DNA from 3 places in the Nonomuraea sp. NPDC049758 genome. Region 3 is predicted to be linked to each of the others. Evidence: riboswitches for the same ligand, from Rfam matches in the RefSeq annotation. Region 3 holds a riboswitch; each other region holds the start of a gene.
What was found. A riboswitch is a leader RNA that binds a small molecule or an ion and turns the genes downstream of it on or off. The one in region 3 is predicted to bind thiamine pyrophosphate.

Region 1 (4,613 bases), on a different contig from region 3:
AGCTCACCTGATCACCTGCGCCCCGGTTCCTTCCCGAGGGCCGTCAGCTGCGGGCCGGACGAGGAGACAACCGCTGATCTGGGCGAAGCATGACGTTACCGATACCCCGCCAGGGGAAGATCGCCGGACATGTCGGAGACACCACCACCCCAGAGCCAGCCGTACCCGGGCCGTACGGACGAGATGTCCCCCGAGCCGCGCGACGAGATGCGCGGTTACGAAGGCAGGGACCTGCTGGCGGGCAAGAAGGCGCTGATCACCGGCGGTGACTCGGGCATCGGCCGGGCGGTGGCGGTGGCGTTCGCCAAGGAGGGCGCGGACGTCGCCATCGCCTACCTCGACGAGCACGACGACGCCAACCACACCCGCGGCCTGGTCGAGCAGGAGGGACGGCGGTGCGTGCTGCTGCCCGGCGACCTGGGCGACCGCGACCACTGCGCGACGGTCGTGGAGCAGGCGGTCTCCGAGCTGGGCGGCCTGGACGTCCTGGTCAACAACGTGGCCTACCAGGCGCCGGTCGACTCCCTGGAGGAGCTGACGGACGAGCAGTGGGAGCACACGTTCGCGGTCAACATCCACAGCTACTACCGCGTCACCAAGGCCGCGCTGCCGCACCTGCGGGAGGGCAGCGCGATCGTGAACACCTCCTCGATCAACGGCCTGCGCGGCAACAAGACCCTCATCGACTACGCCGCGACGAAGGGCGCGATCAACGCCTTCACCTACTCGATGGCCCAGAACCTGGTCGAGCGCGGCATCAGGATCAACGCCGTCGCCCCCGGCCCGGTCTGGACGCCGCTGATCCCGGCCACGATGCCGGAGGAGAAGGTGGCGAAGTTCGGCGCGCAGGTGCCCATGAAGCGGGCCGCCGACCCCGACGAGATCGCCCCTTCGTACGTGTTCTTCGCCGCCGACCGGCTGTCCTCGTACTACACGGGCGAGGTGCTGGCCCCGATCGGCGGCGAGACGCTCCCGGGCTGACCGCGCAGGTCAGAGGTAGATCGAGCCGCCCTTCCCGAGGAATTCGGCCGCCTTGTCGGCCATGCCCGCCCGCACCTCGTGGCTGAGCTTCATCGAGCAGAACTTCGGGCCGCACATCGAGCAGAAGTGCGCGGTCTTGGCGGGCGCGGCCGGCAGGGTCTCGTCGTGGAAGGCGCGGGCGGTGTCCGGGTCGAGCGACAAGTCGAACTGGTCCTCCCAGCGGAACTCGAACCGGGCGTCCGACAGGGCGTCGTCCCACGCCTGGGCCTGCGGGTGACCCTTGGCCAGGTCCGCCGCGTGCGCCGCGATCTTGTACGTGATCACGCCGGTCTTGACGTCGTCGCGGTTGGGCAGGCCGAGGTGCTCCTTGGGGGTCACGTAGCAGAGCATGGCGGTGCCGTACCAGGCGATCATGGCGGCGCCGATGCCCGAGGTGATGTGGTCGTAGCCGGGGGCAATGTCGGTGACGAGCGGGCCGAGGGTGTAGAAGGGCACGTCGTCGCAGAGCTCGCGCTGCAGGTCGACGTTCTCCTTGATCTTGTGCATGGGCACGTGGCCGGGGCCCTCGATCATCACCTGCACGTCGTGCGCGTGCGCGATCTTGGTCAGCTCGCCCAGGGTGCGCAGCTCGACGAACTGGGCCTCGTCGTTGGCGTCCGCGATCGAGCCGGGGCGCAGCCCGTCGCCCAGCGAGAACGTCACGTCGTAGCGGGCCAGCAGGGCGCACATCTCGTCGAAGTGCTCGTACAGGAAGCTCTCGCGGTGGTGGGCCAGGCACCAGGCGGCCATGATCGAGCCCCCGCGCGAGACGATCCCGGTCTTGCGTCGCGCGGTCAGCGGGACGTGCGCCAGCCGCACGCCCGCGTGCACCGTCACGTAGTCGACACCCTGCTCGCACTGCTCGATCAGGGTGTCGCGGTAGACCTCCCACGACAGCGCCTCGGGCCGCCCGCCCACCTTCTCCAGCGCCTGGTAGATGGGCACGGTCCCGACCGGTACGGGCGAGCTGCGGATGATCTGCTCGCGGGTCTCGTGGATGTTCGGCCCGGTGGACAGGTCCATGACGGTGTCGGCGCCCCACCGGGTGGCCCACGTCATCTTCTCGACCTCCTCCCCGATCGAGGAGGTGACGGCGGAGTTGCCGATGTTGGCGTTGATCTTGACCAGGAAGTTCCGGCCGATCGCCATCGGCTCGGACTCCGGATGGTTGACGTTGGCGGGGATGACCGCCCGCCCGGCCGCGACCTCCTGCCGGACGAACTCGGGCGTCATCCCCTCCCGGACGGCCACGAACTCCATCTCCTTGGTCACCACGCCGCGCCGCGCGGCGCCGAGCTGGGTGACCGGCGACCCCCACGCCGAGCGGTCGGTACGCGACGGCCCCGAGGTGTCGTAGAGCCGCACCGACGTGCCGTTCGACAGCCTGACCTCGCGCATCGGCACCTGAAGGTCACCGATGTAGATCTTGGAAAAGCGCGCGTCGCTCATCGCGCAAACTCCCTTCGCCGGCATTATCCGGAGCAGGTTCTGGCGGTCGGCGGCTGACAGCCGTCCTCTCAGCCCGGTCCGCACCGGGCTCCCGCGTTGGTCATCGCGATCATAACCCCGCGCGTGGCAGGATCAAGGGGATGTCTGATCCCATTGCGCACACGACCGCCACCTACGACCGCATCGCGCGCCAGTTCGACGAGCAGTTCACCGAACCGCCGCCCTCGTTCGCGGCCTTCCGCGACCGGTTCGCCGCAGCCCTGCCGGCCGGAGCCACGGTCGCCGACCTGGGATGCGGCCCGGGGCGCGAGTCGGCCTGGTTCGCCGGACGCGGCCTGACCACCGTGGGCGTGGACCTGTCGATCGAGATGGCCAGGCTCGCCGCCGGGCACGGCGTGCCCACCGTTCTGGGCGATCTGCGACGCCCGCCGTTGTCGCCGGCGTCCCTGGACGGCGTCTGGTCGGCCGCGGCCCTCGTGCACGTGCCGTCCGAGCAGACCGAGCCCACGCTGCGCGCCTGGCACGCGGCGCTGCGCCCCGGCGGGGTGCTCGCGCTGACCACCGCCCTGGGCGACAGCGAGGGCTGGGAGCCGGTGCCGTACCGGACGGAGTACGAGCGCTGGTTCGTCCACCGCGACGCGGGCGACCTGCTCGCGGTGCTGGACGCGGCCGGGTTCGCGGTCGCCTGGCACGAGACGAACGTCACCCACCGCACGTGGTTCAGCGTGCTGGCGACAGCGCGCAGCTCTCCCCGGCCCTAGTCTCCAGGTCGAGCGCGCGGGCGCGCAGCCCGTCGAACGAGCCCGCGGGCCAGGCGGCCGGCAGCGCGGGCAGCAGCTCGATGACGCCGGCGTGGCTCTGGAGCAGCATCTCGGCCACCCCGGCGGTCGCGCCGAGGTTCCCGTCGATCTGGAACGGCGGATGGGTGTCCCACAGGTTGGGCAGCGTGCTGGCGCGCAGTTGCCCGCTCAGCATGCTCAGGGCACGGTCGCCGTCCTTGAGCCGGGCCCAGAAGTTGACCTTCCAGGCCATGCTCCAGCCCGTGCCGCCGTCGCCGCGGGCTTCGAGGGTGGTGCGCGCCGCGGCCAGGTGCTCGGGGGCGGTGAGCTGCGTCCCGGGGTGCAGGGCGTAGAGCTGGGAGACGTGCCGGTGCCGGTCGGACGGGTCGTCGAGGCCGGCCTTCCACTCCTGGAGCTGCCCCCAGGAGCCGACCCGCAGCCCCGGATCGAGCCGGTCGGCCGCCGCGCGCAGCCGTCCGGCGAACTCGACGTCCACGCCGAGCGTGCGCGCGGCCGCGGCCGTTGTCGGCGAGCACGCCCCGGACGCGCAGCCGTCCGGACTCGGCGGTCACTTCCTCCCCGCCGTCATGTGCGGTGCCGAAGCGTAACGTGAACCCCACCCGTCCCGGAGGCCCCGCCGACAGCCTCCCGACGATGACGTGCGCCGGGTACGAGGCGAAATATTCCCTGGTGAGGACCACGCCGTCGGCGTCCTCGTAGGTCACGGCGGCCACCGCCGTCTCCAGGTCGAGCATGCGCCGGTAGCCGCCGGAGAAGCCGCCGGTCACGTCGAGCAGCAGCTCGCCGAAGTTCTGGAACGCCCCGAAGCCGGGAATGTGCCCCACCATGCTGTAGGACGGGTTCCCCAGGATCGCGGCCACGTCCTCCGGCGCCATCGAACCCCGCTCGTCGATGACCCGCCGCACCGCGTCCAGAGCGCCGGGACGGTCCGCCGGCCAGTTGCCGGATCCACCGGGCTCCGCGCTGCCCGGACCGCCGGTCCACAACGATTTCTCGTTGAGCTGGACGCGCTCGGTCGCAAGCGTCCCGAACACGCAGGCGCCGAGCGCTCCGTTGCCGATCGGCAGGACGTGTCCTTCCCAACTGGGGGCGGGCTCGTCGTACCGGAGCGTCAGCATGGCGATCAGCCTCAGGTTTGGCGATCGCCCCTGGCGGTACGGACTCCCTCAGGGGAACTATGATGAAGATCGCCGCTGTGGCCGCGATCGTGGCTCTCGCCACGATCGGACCGGCTGCCGCCTCTGGGGACGGCATCGAGCAGCAGGAAGTGAGCAAGCAGCAATACCGGACGCTGACCGCCCAGTGCCGCTACGCCGACACACAGGCCCTGCGCCAGAAATGCAG
Region 2 (4,613 bases), on a different contig from region 3:
GAGGGGATCGCAGAGGAGATCTCCAGGGAGGATCTTCAGGGCGTCTCCCGGGCGCCTCCGGGGCCTCTCCCGGGCGCCTCGGGGGCGTCTCTAGGGGGTCGTCGGAGAGGACGCCTCGGCGTAGCGCCGGCGCGGGATCCGGCCCGCCTGCCGCGCCTGGCGTCCGGCCGTCACGGCCGCCCTCATCGCCGAGGCCATGAGCTCGGGCCGCTGCGCCCGGGTGACCGCCGTGGCCAGCAGCACCGCGTCGCAGCCCAGCTCCATGGCCAGGGCGGCGTCGCTGGCCGTGCCGATGCCGGCGTCGAGGATCACCGGCACCCCGGCGGACTCCACGATGAGCTCGATGTTGTGCGGGTTCCTGATCCCGAGCCCCGAGCCGATCGGCGCGCCCAAGGGCATCACCGCCGCGCAGCCGGCCTGCTCCAGCCGCCGCGCCAGCGCCGGGTCGTCGCCGATGTACGGCAGCACCACGAACCCGTCGGCCACCAGCCGCTCGGCCGCGTCGAACGTCTCGATCGGGTCGGGCAGCAGCGTGCGCTCGTCGGCGATGACCTCAAGCTTGACCCAGTTCGTCCCCAGGGCCTCGCGGGCCAGCCGGGCCGTCAGCACGGCCTCGCCCGCGGTGAAGCAGCCCGCGGTGTTCGGCAGCACCTTGATGTCGCGGCGGCGCAGCACGTCGAGGACCGAGCCGCGGGCGCCGGGGTCGAGCCGCCGCATGGCCACCGTGGTCAGCTCGGTGCCCGAGGCGACCAGGGCCTGGTCGAGCACCTCCAGGGAGGGCGCGCCGCCGGTGCCCATGATGAGCCGGGAGGCGAACTTCTCCCCGGCGATGATCAGCTCATCCACCCTGCACCGCCGTCAGCACCTCGACGCGGTCGCGGTCGCCGAGCGCCGTCGTCTCCCACGAGCTCCGCGTCACCACCTCGTCGTTCACGGCCACGGCCACGCCGGTGGTGGCGGTGGTCAGCGTCCGTACGGCCTGGGCCACGGTGGTGCCGTCGGCCACCTCGTGTGCGGCGCCGTTGATCGTCACAATCATGAAATATCCCGAAATCTCGCGGGCGAGCACAGCGCGGCCAGCTCGCCCTCCTCACCCGTCAGAATCCCCGCGCCCGTCGAAAGCCTTACCGCCCGAGCCGCTGGCTGTGTGGTTGTCTGTACCGCTGGCTGTGTGCCTGTCTGGGCCGTTGTCGAGGCCGCCGTCGCGGGCCTCGACGTCGCGGCCGAGGGCGTCGCGGACGGTGCCAGCATCGCCGACGTGACCAGGGCCGCCGTCAGGGGGGCCAGCAGCACCCCGCCCCGGTGGTGGCCGGTCGCCAGCACCAGCCCGGGGACCTCGCCCGCCCCGATGATCGGCAGGTTGTCAGGGGTGCCCGGACGCAGCCCGGCGACCACGTCGGCGACCTCCAGCTCGGTGACGCCCGGCACCAGCTCCCTGGCGTCGCGCAGCAGCTCGTAGAGCCCGCCCGCGGTCACCCGGGTGTCGAACCCCAGCTCCTCCTGGGTCGCCCCGAGCACCAGCTCGCCGTCGCCCCTGGGGACGAGGTAGACGGGCGCGCCGTGCACCATCCCGCGTACGCACCGGCCGAGCAGCGGCTGCGGCGAGCGCAACCGCATGATCTGCCCCTTGACCGGCCGGACGGGCACGTCGGCCAGCTGCCCGCTCCACGCCCCGGCGGCCAGCACCACCCGCTCGGCCGCGATCTCCCGCACCGCCGGCTCAGGCTGACCGGGTACGGGCTCAAGCCGCACCCCCGTCACAGCACCTGTCGCAGCTCCCGCCACAGGTCCTGCCACACCGCCTGTCCCAGCGCTTGCTGCACCGCTTGTCCCAGCGCCGATCCCAGCGCTGGGCCCCGAGCCGGTCCCAGCACCGGTCGCGGCGCCTGGAGCGGCGGCGCCGTCGCGCAGCAGGCCGGTCACCCGCGCCCGCACCACGGGCACGCCCAGCCGGTCGAGCGCGGCCAGCAGCGCCGCCGTGACCCGGCGCGGATCGACCCAGGCGTCACCGGGGGCCAGCAGCCCGCCGCGCACCGAAGGGGCCAGCATGGGCTCCAGACGGCGGCACTCGCGCCCGGTCAGCCGCTCGACCCGCAGCCCCAGCTTGTCCATGAACGCCGCCAGGTCGTCGAGCGCCGCGAGGTCGTCGGCCCCGAAGGCGACGTCGAGCGTGCCGTCGGCGCGCAGGTCGAGCGCACGACCAGCGGCCCCCTCCGGCCCGATCACCCCGAACGCGCCCCCGAACGCCTCACCGGCCCTCGCCCCGGCCACGCCACCGGGACCGCCACCGGGACCGCCATTGGGACCGCCGCTCAGGCCCGCGCCGAGACCTGGCCCGAGGCCCGCACCGAGGCCCGCGTCGGCGGCCAGTTCGGCGGCGAAGGACGGCCATCGGCTCAGCGAGGCGGCCCCCAGCCGCAGCAGCGGCTCCTCGGTGTAGGCGACCTCGCTGACGGGCGCCAGCATCCCGGCCGCCGCGTAGGACGCGCCGCGCCCCGGGGCCGGATCGACCACCGTGACGGGCAGCCCCTCGCGGGCCAGCCGCCAGGCGATCGACAACCCGACGACCCCGCCGCCCACGATCACATTCATCCGCGCTCCCTTCGCCGGCATGATCCGGATCAGGTGTCTTGCGGTCGAAGGCCCGTTCAAGCCTTCCTCTCAGCCCGGTGACGGCCGGACTCCCGCGCGTCTTGCGCCTCCAGCCTACGGCCTCGGCGCGACGTGCCGGCACCGCCCCCGTTATGGTCATGAACGTGAACCATGTCGTAGTGGTGGGAGCGGGCCTGGCCGGGCTGCGCAGCGCGGAGGCGCTGCGCGGGCGCGGCTTCACCGGACGGATCACGCTGATCGGCCAGGAGCGCCATCGGCCCTACGACCGTCCGCCGTTGTCCAAGGCCGTGCTGTCCGGCGCGGCCGACTCGAGCTTCCTGGAGGCCGACCTCGACGCGCTGGAGGTCGACTTCTGGCCCGGCGTCACGGCCAAGGCCCTGCGCGAGGGCGTCGTGGAGACGACCGAGGGCGAGCTCGGCTACGACGGCCTCGTGATCGCCACCGGCACCGAGCCGATCACCGTGCCCGGCGACGGCCACCAGCACGTCCTGCGCACCCTCGACGACGCCCACGAGCTGCGCGCCGGGCTCGTGGCCGGGGCCCACGTGGCGATCATCGGCGCCGGCTGGATCGGCGCCGAGGTCGCCACCGCCGCCCGCAAGGCCGGCTGCTCGGTGACCGTGATCGAGGCCGGCCCCACCCCACTGGCCAACGCCGTGGGCCCGGAGATCGGCGCCCGCACGCGACACTGGTACGACGGCATCGACCTGCGCCTGAACACCATGGTCGACGAGGTGGACGAGGGCGGCGTGCGGCTGGTGGGCGGCGAGTTCGTCCAGGCGCACGTGGTCGTCACGGGCATCGGGGTGCGCCCGGCCGTCGAGTGGCTGGCCGGCTCCGACATCGACCTGCACAACGGCGTCGTCACCGACGAGCACCTGCGCACGTCCATGCCGAACGTGGTCGCCGCGGGCGACTGCGCGGCCTGGTGGTCGCGCCGCTACGGCGTCCGGCTGCGCGTCGAGCACTGGGACACCGCGCTCGGCTCGCCCGAGGTCGCCGCCGCGACCCTGCTGGGGGAGGAGGCCGTCTACGACCCGGCCCCCTACTTCTGGTCCGAGCAGTTCGGCCACATGGTCCAGTACATCGGCCACCACCCCTCCGGCGACCGGCTGCTCTACCGGGGCGAGCCCGAGGGCAAGTGGTCGGCCGTCTGGCTGACGTCCGGCGACACCCTCGCCGCCGTGCTCGCCGTCGACCGGCCCCGGGACTACGTGCAGGGCCGTAGGATCATCGAAGGCGGGCATCGCCTCGACACAGAACGCCTGGTAGATCCAGAGGTCCCCCTACGGGATTGTGTTGTTTGAGCAAGGACGGCATGTGGTAGTTGTGGTTTCGTGACGCTTTCTGTTGCACAGATCGACCGGGAGACCGACCAGCTCGTCGACGAGTGGCTCACTCTCCCCGAAGTGGCCTCACGCCTCGACCTCTCGATCGGGCGGGCCAAGCAACTCCTCAAGGACCACAAGCTGCTCGGCGTGCGCCGTGGCGGCGGCGGGCCACAGGTTCCCGCGGTGTTCCTCGACGGGAAGGACGTGATGAAGGGCCTGCCCGGCACACTGACCGTGTTGCAGGACGCCGGCTACGACGACATCGAGTCGCTGCGCTGGCTCTTCACCCCAGACGAGTCCCTGCCGGGGTCGCCCATCGAGGCGATCAAGGCCGGCCGTCACACGGAGGTCAAGCGGCGTGCCCAGGCCCTCGCTTTCTGAGGCCCGCCTCTATCTCTGCACCGACGGCCGCCGCGACCGCGGCGACCTGGCAGAGTTCCTCGACTCGGTGCTGGCCGGCGGCGTGGACATCATCCAGCTGCGGGAGAAGGGCCTGGAGGCACGCGAAGAACTCGCGCTCCTGGAAGTCTTCCGCGACGCCTGCGACCGGCACGGCAAGCTGCTGGCCGTCAACGACCGGGCGGACATCGCCTTCGCCGCCCGGCCCGACGTGCTCCACCTGGGGCAGGACGACCTTCCCGTGACGGTCGCGCGAGAGATGCTCGGCGA
Region 3 (4,613 bases):
AATCTGGCGTACGCGACGTACCACGACGAACTGCGGCTGCATCGGTCGTTGTCGGCGGAGTTCGGGGCCGATCTGGACAATGCGGTGAAGGGGCCGGCGTGTGTGGCGTACACGGCGTTCCTGCTGGAGGCGGCGGGGTCGTACGGGGAGGGGTTGGCCGCGCTTTATCCGTGTATGTGGGGATATTCGAGTCTTGGGAAGATTCTTGCCGAGAACCCGCCCGCCGAGCCGCGGTACCGGGCCTGGGTGGACACCTACGCCGACCCGGCGTTCGCGGCGCTGACCGTACGGATCGGGCAGATGATCGACGAGGCCGACCCCGACCCCGTACGGGCGGAGGCGCTGTTCGCCGAGGGCATGGCACACGAGCTCGCCTTCTGGGACGTGCCGTAGTCGCGTGCCGGCCCGGCGCGCGCCATACCCTGGGGGCATGCCGGAACTTCCCGAGGTGGAGTCGCTCACCAACTTCCTGCGCGAGCGGGCGGTCGGCCGTTCGATCGCCGGCGTCGACGTCGTCGGCTTCCAGGCGCTCAAGACGTTCGACCCGCCGGTCACCGCGCTCGGCGGGCTCACCGTCACGAACGTGTCGAGGCACGGCAAGTTCCTCGACCTCGACTGCGACGGCCTGCACCTGATCATCCATCTGGCCCGCGCCGGCTGGCTGCGCTGGCGCGACGACCTGACCGGCGCGCGGCCGGTGCGGCCGGGCAAGGGGCCGCTGGCCGTACGCGTACGGCTGGCCCCGGACGACGACGGCCTGGCCCCCGGCTTCGAGCTGACCGAGGCCGGCACGCAGAAACGGCTCGCCGTCTACGTCACCGACAAGCCGGAGGACGTGCCGGGCGTCGCCGCCCTGGGCCCCGACCCGCTCGACGACGCCTTCACCGTCGAGGCGCTCAAGCGCATCGTGGGCGGCAACCGCACCCAGATCAAGGGGCTGCTGCGCGACCAGAAGGTGATCGCGGGCATCGGCAACGCCTACTCCGACGAGGTGCTGCACGCGGCGAAGATGTCGCCGTTCAAGATCGCCGCGACGCTGACCGACGCGCAGATCGCCGACCTGCACGAGGCCATCGTGACGACGTTGCGCGACGCCGTCGAACGGGCGCACGGGCTGGCCGCCAAGGACCTCAAGGCGGAGAAGAAGTCCGGGCTGCGCGTGCACAACCGGGCCGGCCAGCCGTGCGACGTGTGCGGCGACACGATCCGCGAGGTGTCCTTCGCCGACTCCGCGCTCCAGTACTGCCCGACCTGCCAGACGGGCGGCAAACCGCTGGCCGACCGGCGGATGTCGCGCCTGCTCAAGTAGGGTCCCGGGCGCGGGATGATGGAGGCATGACCGTTCCAGAGATCGACGTGACCGCCGTTCCCGACGACGCCTACCTGCTCGACGTCCGCGAGCAGGACGAGTGGCTGGCCGGCCACGCCCCCGAGGCCGTGCACATCCCCATGTCGCAGATCCAGGGCCGGGTCGAGGAGGTGCCCGCCGACCGCACCGTCTACGTGGTGTGCCGGGTCGGCGGCCGGTCGATGCAGGTCACGGCGTGGCTCAACCAGCTCGGGCGCGACGCCGTCAACGTGGGCGGCGGCATGCAGTCGTGGGAGTTCGCCCGCCGTCCCATGGTCAGCGAGACCGGGCAGGATCCTTTCGTGGCCTGAATGCCCCACTGTGGCGGTTCCGCCGCCATTGAGGCATGATGAGGGCGCCAACTGCATAGTCGCGGGAGCTCGGGGTGCCGGGCTGAGAGGGCAGCAACACAGCCGCTGCCGACCGCCTGAACCTGTCCGGGTAATGCCGGCGTAGGGAGTGTGCGATGACGCATGTCGTCGACGAAGTTCCGCTGACCCTTGACGGCGCGCCCCCCAAGACCCTCGGCGTCCTCGACCAGGGCGCGCTCTGGGCCAACCTCGGTGTCAGCCTCCTCGGCTTCTCCGGCGCGCTCGTCCTGATCGATCCTCTGACCAACGCGCCGCTCAGCCTCGTGGCCGCGCTCACGGCCGCCGTGGTCGGCAGCCTCATCGGCACGGCCATGGTCGGCCTGTCGGCCATCCCCGGCACGCAGACCGGGCGGCCGGCGATGGTGCTGCTGCGCGGGCTGTTCGGGGCGAAGATGTCGTACGTCCCGTCCGTGCTGAACATCGTGCAGATGCTCGGCTGGGGGGCCTTCGAGCTCTGGGTGATCGCCAAGGCCGCGAACGCGATCTTCGGGAGCGTCCCGTACCAGGTGTGGGTGGTGGTGGCGGGGGTGCTGACCACCGCGCTCGCCGTCTGGCCGCTCGGATCGATCAGGCTGCTGCGCCGGTACGTGACCGCCGGCGTGATCGTGTCGCTGATCTGGTTCACCGTGTCGTTCCTGGGCGAGGCGCCGACGTACACGGGCGGGTCGTGGACGGCCTTCGCCCCGGCCGTCGACTACGTCATCGCCCTGTCGGTGTCGTGGGTGCCGATGGCCGCCGACTTCGCCAGGCACTCGCGTTCCAGCCGGGCCGCCTTCACCGGCGTCGTCGGCGGCTACACCGTCGCCCAGGTGGCCTGCCTGGCCCTCGGCGTGTACGCGGTGGCCATCGCGGGCGCCCAGGCGGTCCAGGCCGACGGCATGGTCGTGTTCCAGCCGTTCGTCGCGGCGCCGCTGGGCGCGCTGTTCTTCGGCATCCTGGTGCTGCGCGAGACCGACCAGTCCTTCGCCAACGTCTACTCCACCACCGTCTCGCTGCAGAACCTGATGCCGAAGGTGGACCGGCGGGTCGTCTCGACCGCGATCGGCGTGCTCACCACCGCGATCGCCCTGGTCGTGGACGTCACCTCCTACGGCGCGTTCCTCGGGGTGATCGGCGCGGTGTTCGTGCCGATGTTCGCGGTGCTGGCCGTCGACTACTTCGTGCTCGGCGGCGCCGCCCGCTGGAACACCGCCGAGGACGCGCCCTCGCGCTGGCTGATGCTGCTGCCGTGGGCGCTGGGCTTCGCCGCCTACTGGTTCACCACCTCGACGCCCACGGTCGCCGGCTGGGACGACTTCTGGGCGTCCGCCCGCGACGCCGTCGGCTTCACGCGGGAGCCGTGGATGAACGGCGCGCTCGGCGGCGCGCTGGTCGCGGCCCTGGTGACGCTGCTCATCGGCGTGCTCGGCCGGCGCCGCTCAGCGGCCCGCTGAGACCCGGCGTTCGACGTTGAGCAGGTGCTGCTTGGCGGCCACGCCTCCGGCGTAGTCGCCGAGCTCGCCGTCCTCACGGACCACCCGATGGCAGGGCACGATCACGCACACCGGGTTGGCGCCGATCGCGTTGCCGACCGCGCGAAGGGCGCGCGGCCGTCCGATGCTCGCGCCGATCTCCTCGTACGTCGTGGTCGTGCCGTACGGCACCGCCATGGTCTTCTGCAGCACGGTACGGGCGAACGGCGTGGCCAGCGCGAGGTCGACCGGCGTGGCGAAGGTGCGCAGCCGGCCGGAGAAGTACGCGTCGAGCTCCCGGCGCACCGGGTCGAGGCGGCGGGCGTCGGGCCCGATGAACGTGCCGACCTCCTTGGCCACCCGCTCGAACACGGTGTTCTCGGCCTCGAAACTGCAGGCCGCGATGCCCTTGCCGGTCACCGCGAGCACCAGCCTGCCCACCGCGCCGTCGTAGGTGCCGAACGCGATGCCCGGGGGCCCCTCTCCCTTGTAGGTGCTGGAGGTCACTCTCAGCAGGGCATCGAGGTCGCTGCTCGACATGCCTCTCACCCGTTTCAGCCACCGGAATCTTCGTGAGCGCAGCGTATCGGACGGATCGCCCGTCAGACCCACCACGCCACGTGCACTATGGAGGTGTGGGATACGCATGGGTCGGCAGTGACGAGGAGATCGCTCGCGCCGTGCTCGCCGGGTCCCCCAACGCCGTGGTGGCGCTCGACCGCGACCAGAGCGTGCTGGTCTGGAACGCGGCGGCCGAGCACTTGTTCGGCTGGACGGCGGCCGAGATGCTGGGTCGCCGGGCGCCGATCGTCCCCGACGAGCTGGCCGCCGAGCACAACGCGGTGCTGGAGCGCGTCCGCACCGGGGGCCAGGTGTCGCTGCGCACCAAGCGCGTCCACAAGGACGGCAGGCCGCTCGACCTGCGGGTGGACATCAACGCCCTGCGCATGGGCAACTCCGTGGTCGGCTACGTCCTGGCCCACCATCCCGCGCGGGCCGACGAGGTCGCCGGGCTGCGCATGGAACGCCGGGCCAGGCTGGTGCGCCGGCTCACCGACGTGGTCGGCGACATCAACTCCGAGCGGGAGCTGCCGGCCGTGCTCGACCGCATCTCGGCCAGCCTCACCGAGCTGACGGGCGCGGACGCGGGCGGGTTCGTGCTGATCGAGGGCGAGCGGCTGCGGCTGGTCAGCACGTACCGGCTGCCGGAGACGCTCAGGGGCACCACCACCGGCCTGCGGACGAGCCTGGTGGACAAGCTCTTACGGACGGGCAAGACCGTCATGCTGGAGTCCCAGGGGCTCGGCGACCTGGTGTGGGCCAGGCTCAACGGGCTGCACACGATCGCGCTCGGCCTGGCCGCGGTCGGCGGCCGCCCCTACGGGGCCCTTTACGCGCTGTTCGCCGGGCCCGCCCCCGGCCACCTGGAGCTGGAGCTGCTCG

Region 1: another riboswitch for thiamine pyrophosphate. It lies ahead of thiC (phosphomethylpyrimidine synthase ThiC); the one in region 3 lies ahead of AB0J46_RS07955 (cytosine permease).
Region 2: another riboswitch for thiamine pyrophosphate. It lies ahead of AB0J46_RS15655 (FAD-dependent oxidoreductase); the one in region 3 lies ahead of AB0J46_RS07955 (cytosine permease).

What each region holds. Positions count from the first base shown of each region.
Region 1 is NZ_JBFAMZ010000001.1:456,693-461,305, forward strand. It holds gene AB0J46_RS02150 (hypothetical protein) at 1-11, shown strand, start outside; gene AB0J46_RS02155 (SDR family oxidoreductase) at 130-981, shown strand; gene thiC (phosphomethylpyrimidine synthase ThiC) at 991-2,469, opposite strand; TPP riboswitch at 2,462-2,574, opposite strand; gene AB0J46_RS02165 (class I SAM-dependent methyltransferase) at 2,610-3,230, shown strand; gene AB0J46_RS02170 (glycoside hydrolase family 95-like protein) at 3,190-3,744, opposite strand; partial or broken gene AB0J46_RS02175 (glycoside hydrolase N-terminal domain-containing protein) at 3,821-4,387, opposite strand; gene AB0J46_RS02180 (hypothetical protein) at 4,447-4,613, shown strand, end outside.
Region 2 is NZ_JBFAMZ010000005.1:292,690-297,302, reverse strand. It holds gene AB0J46_RS15665 (thiazole synthase) at 91-846, opposite strand; gene thiS (sulfur carrier protein ThiS) at 839-1,039, opposite strand; gene AB0J46_RS15655 (FAD-dependent oxidoreductase) at 1,036-2,592, opposite strand; TPP riboswitch at 2,582-2,698, opposite strand; gene AB0J46_RS15650 (FAD-dependent oxidoreductase) at 2,751-3,920, shown strand; gene AB0J46_RS15645 (Rv2175c family DNA-binding protein) at 3,951-4,325, shown strand; gene thiE (thiamine phosphate synthase) at 4,303-4,613, shown strand, end outside.
Region 3 is NZ_JBFAMZ010000002.1:707,703-712,315, reverse strand. It holds gene AB0J46_RS07970 (TenA family protein) at 1-393, shown strand, start outside; gene AB0J46_RS07965 (DNA-formamidopyrimidine glycosylase family protein) at 431-1,309, shown strand; gene AB0J46_RS07960 (rhodanese-like domain-containing protein) at 1,336-1,659, shown strand; TPP riboswitch at 1,711-1,824, shown strand; gene AB0J46_RS07955 (cytosine permease) at 1,815-3,152, shown strand; gene AB0J46_RS07950 (methylated-DNA--[protein]-cysteine S-methyltransferase) at 3,138-3,710, opposite strand; gene AB0J46_RS07945 (PAS domain-containing sensor histidine kinase) at 3,806-4,613, shown strand, end outside.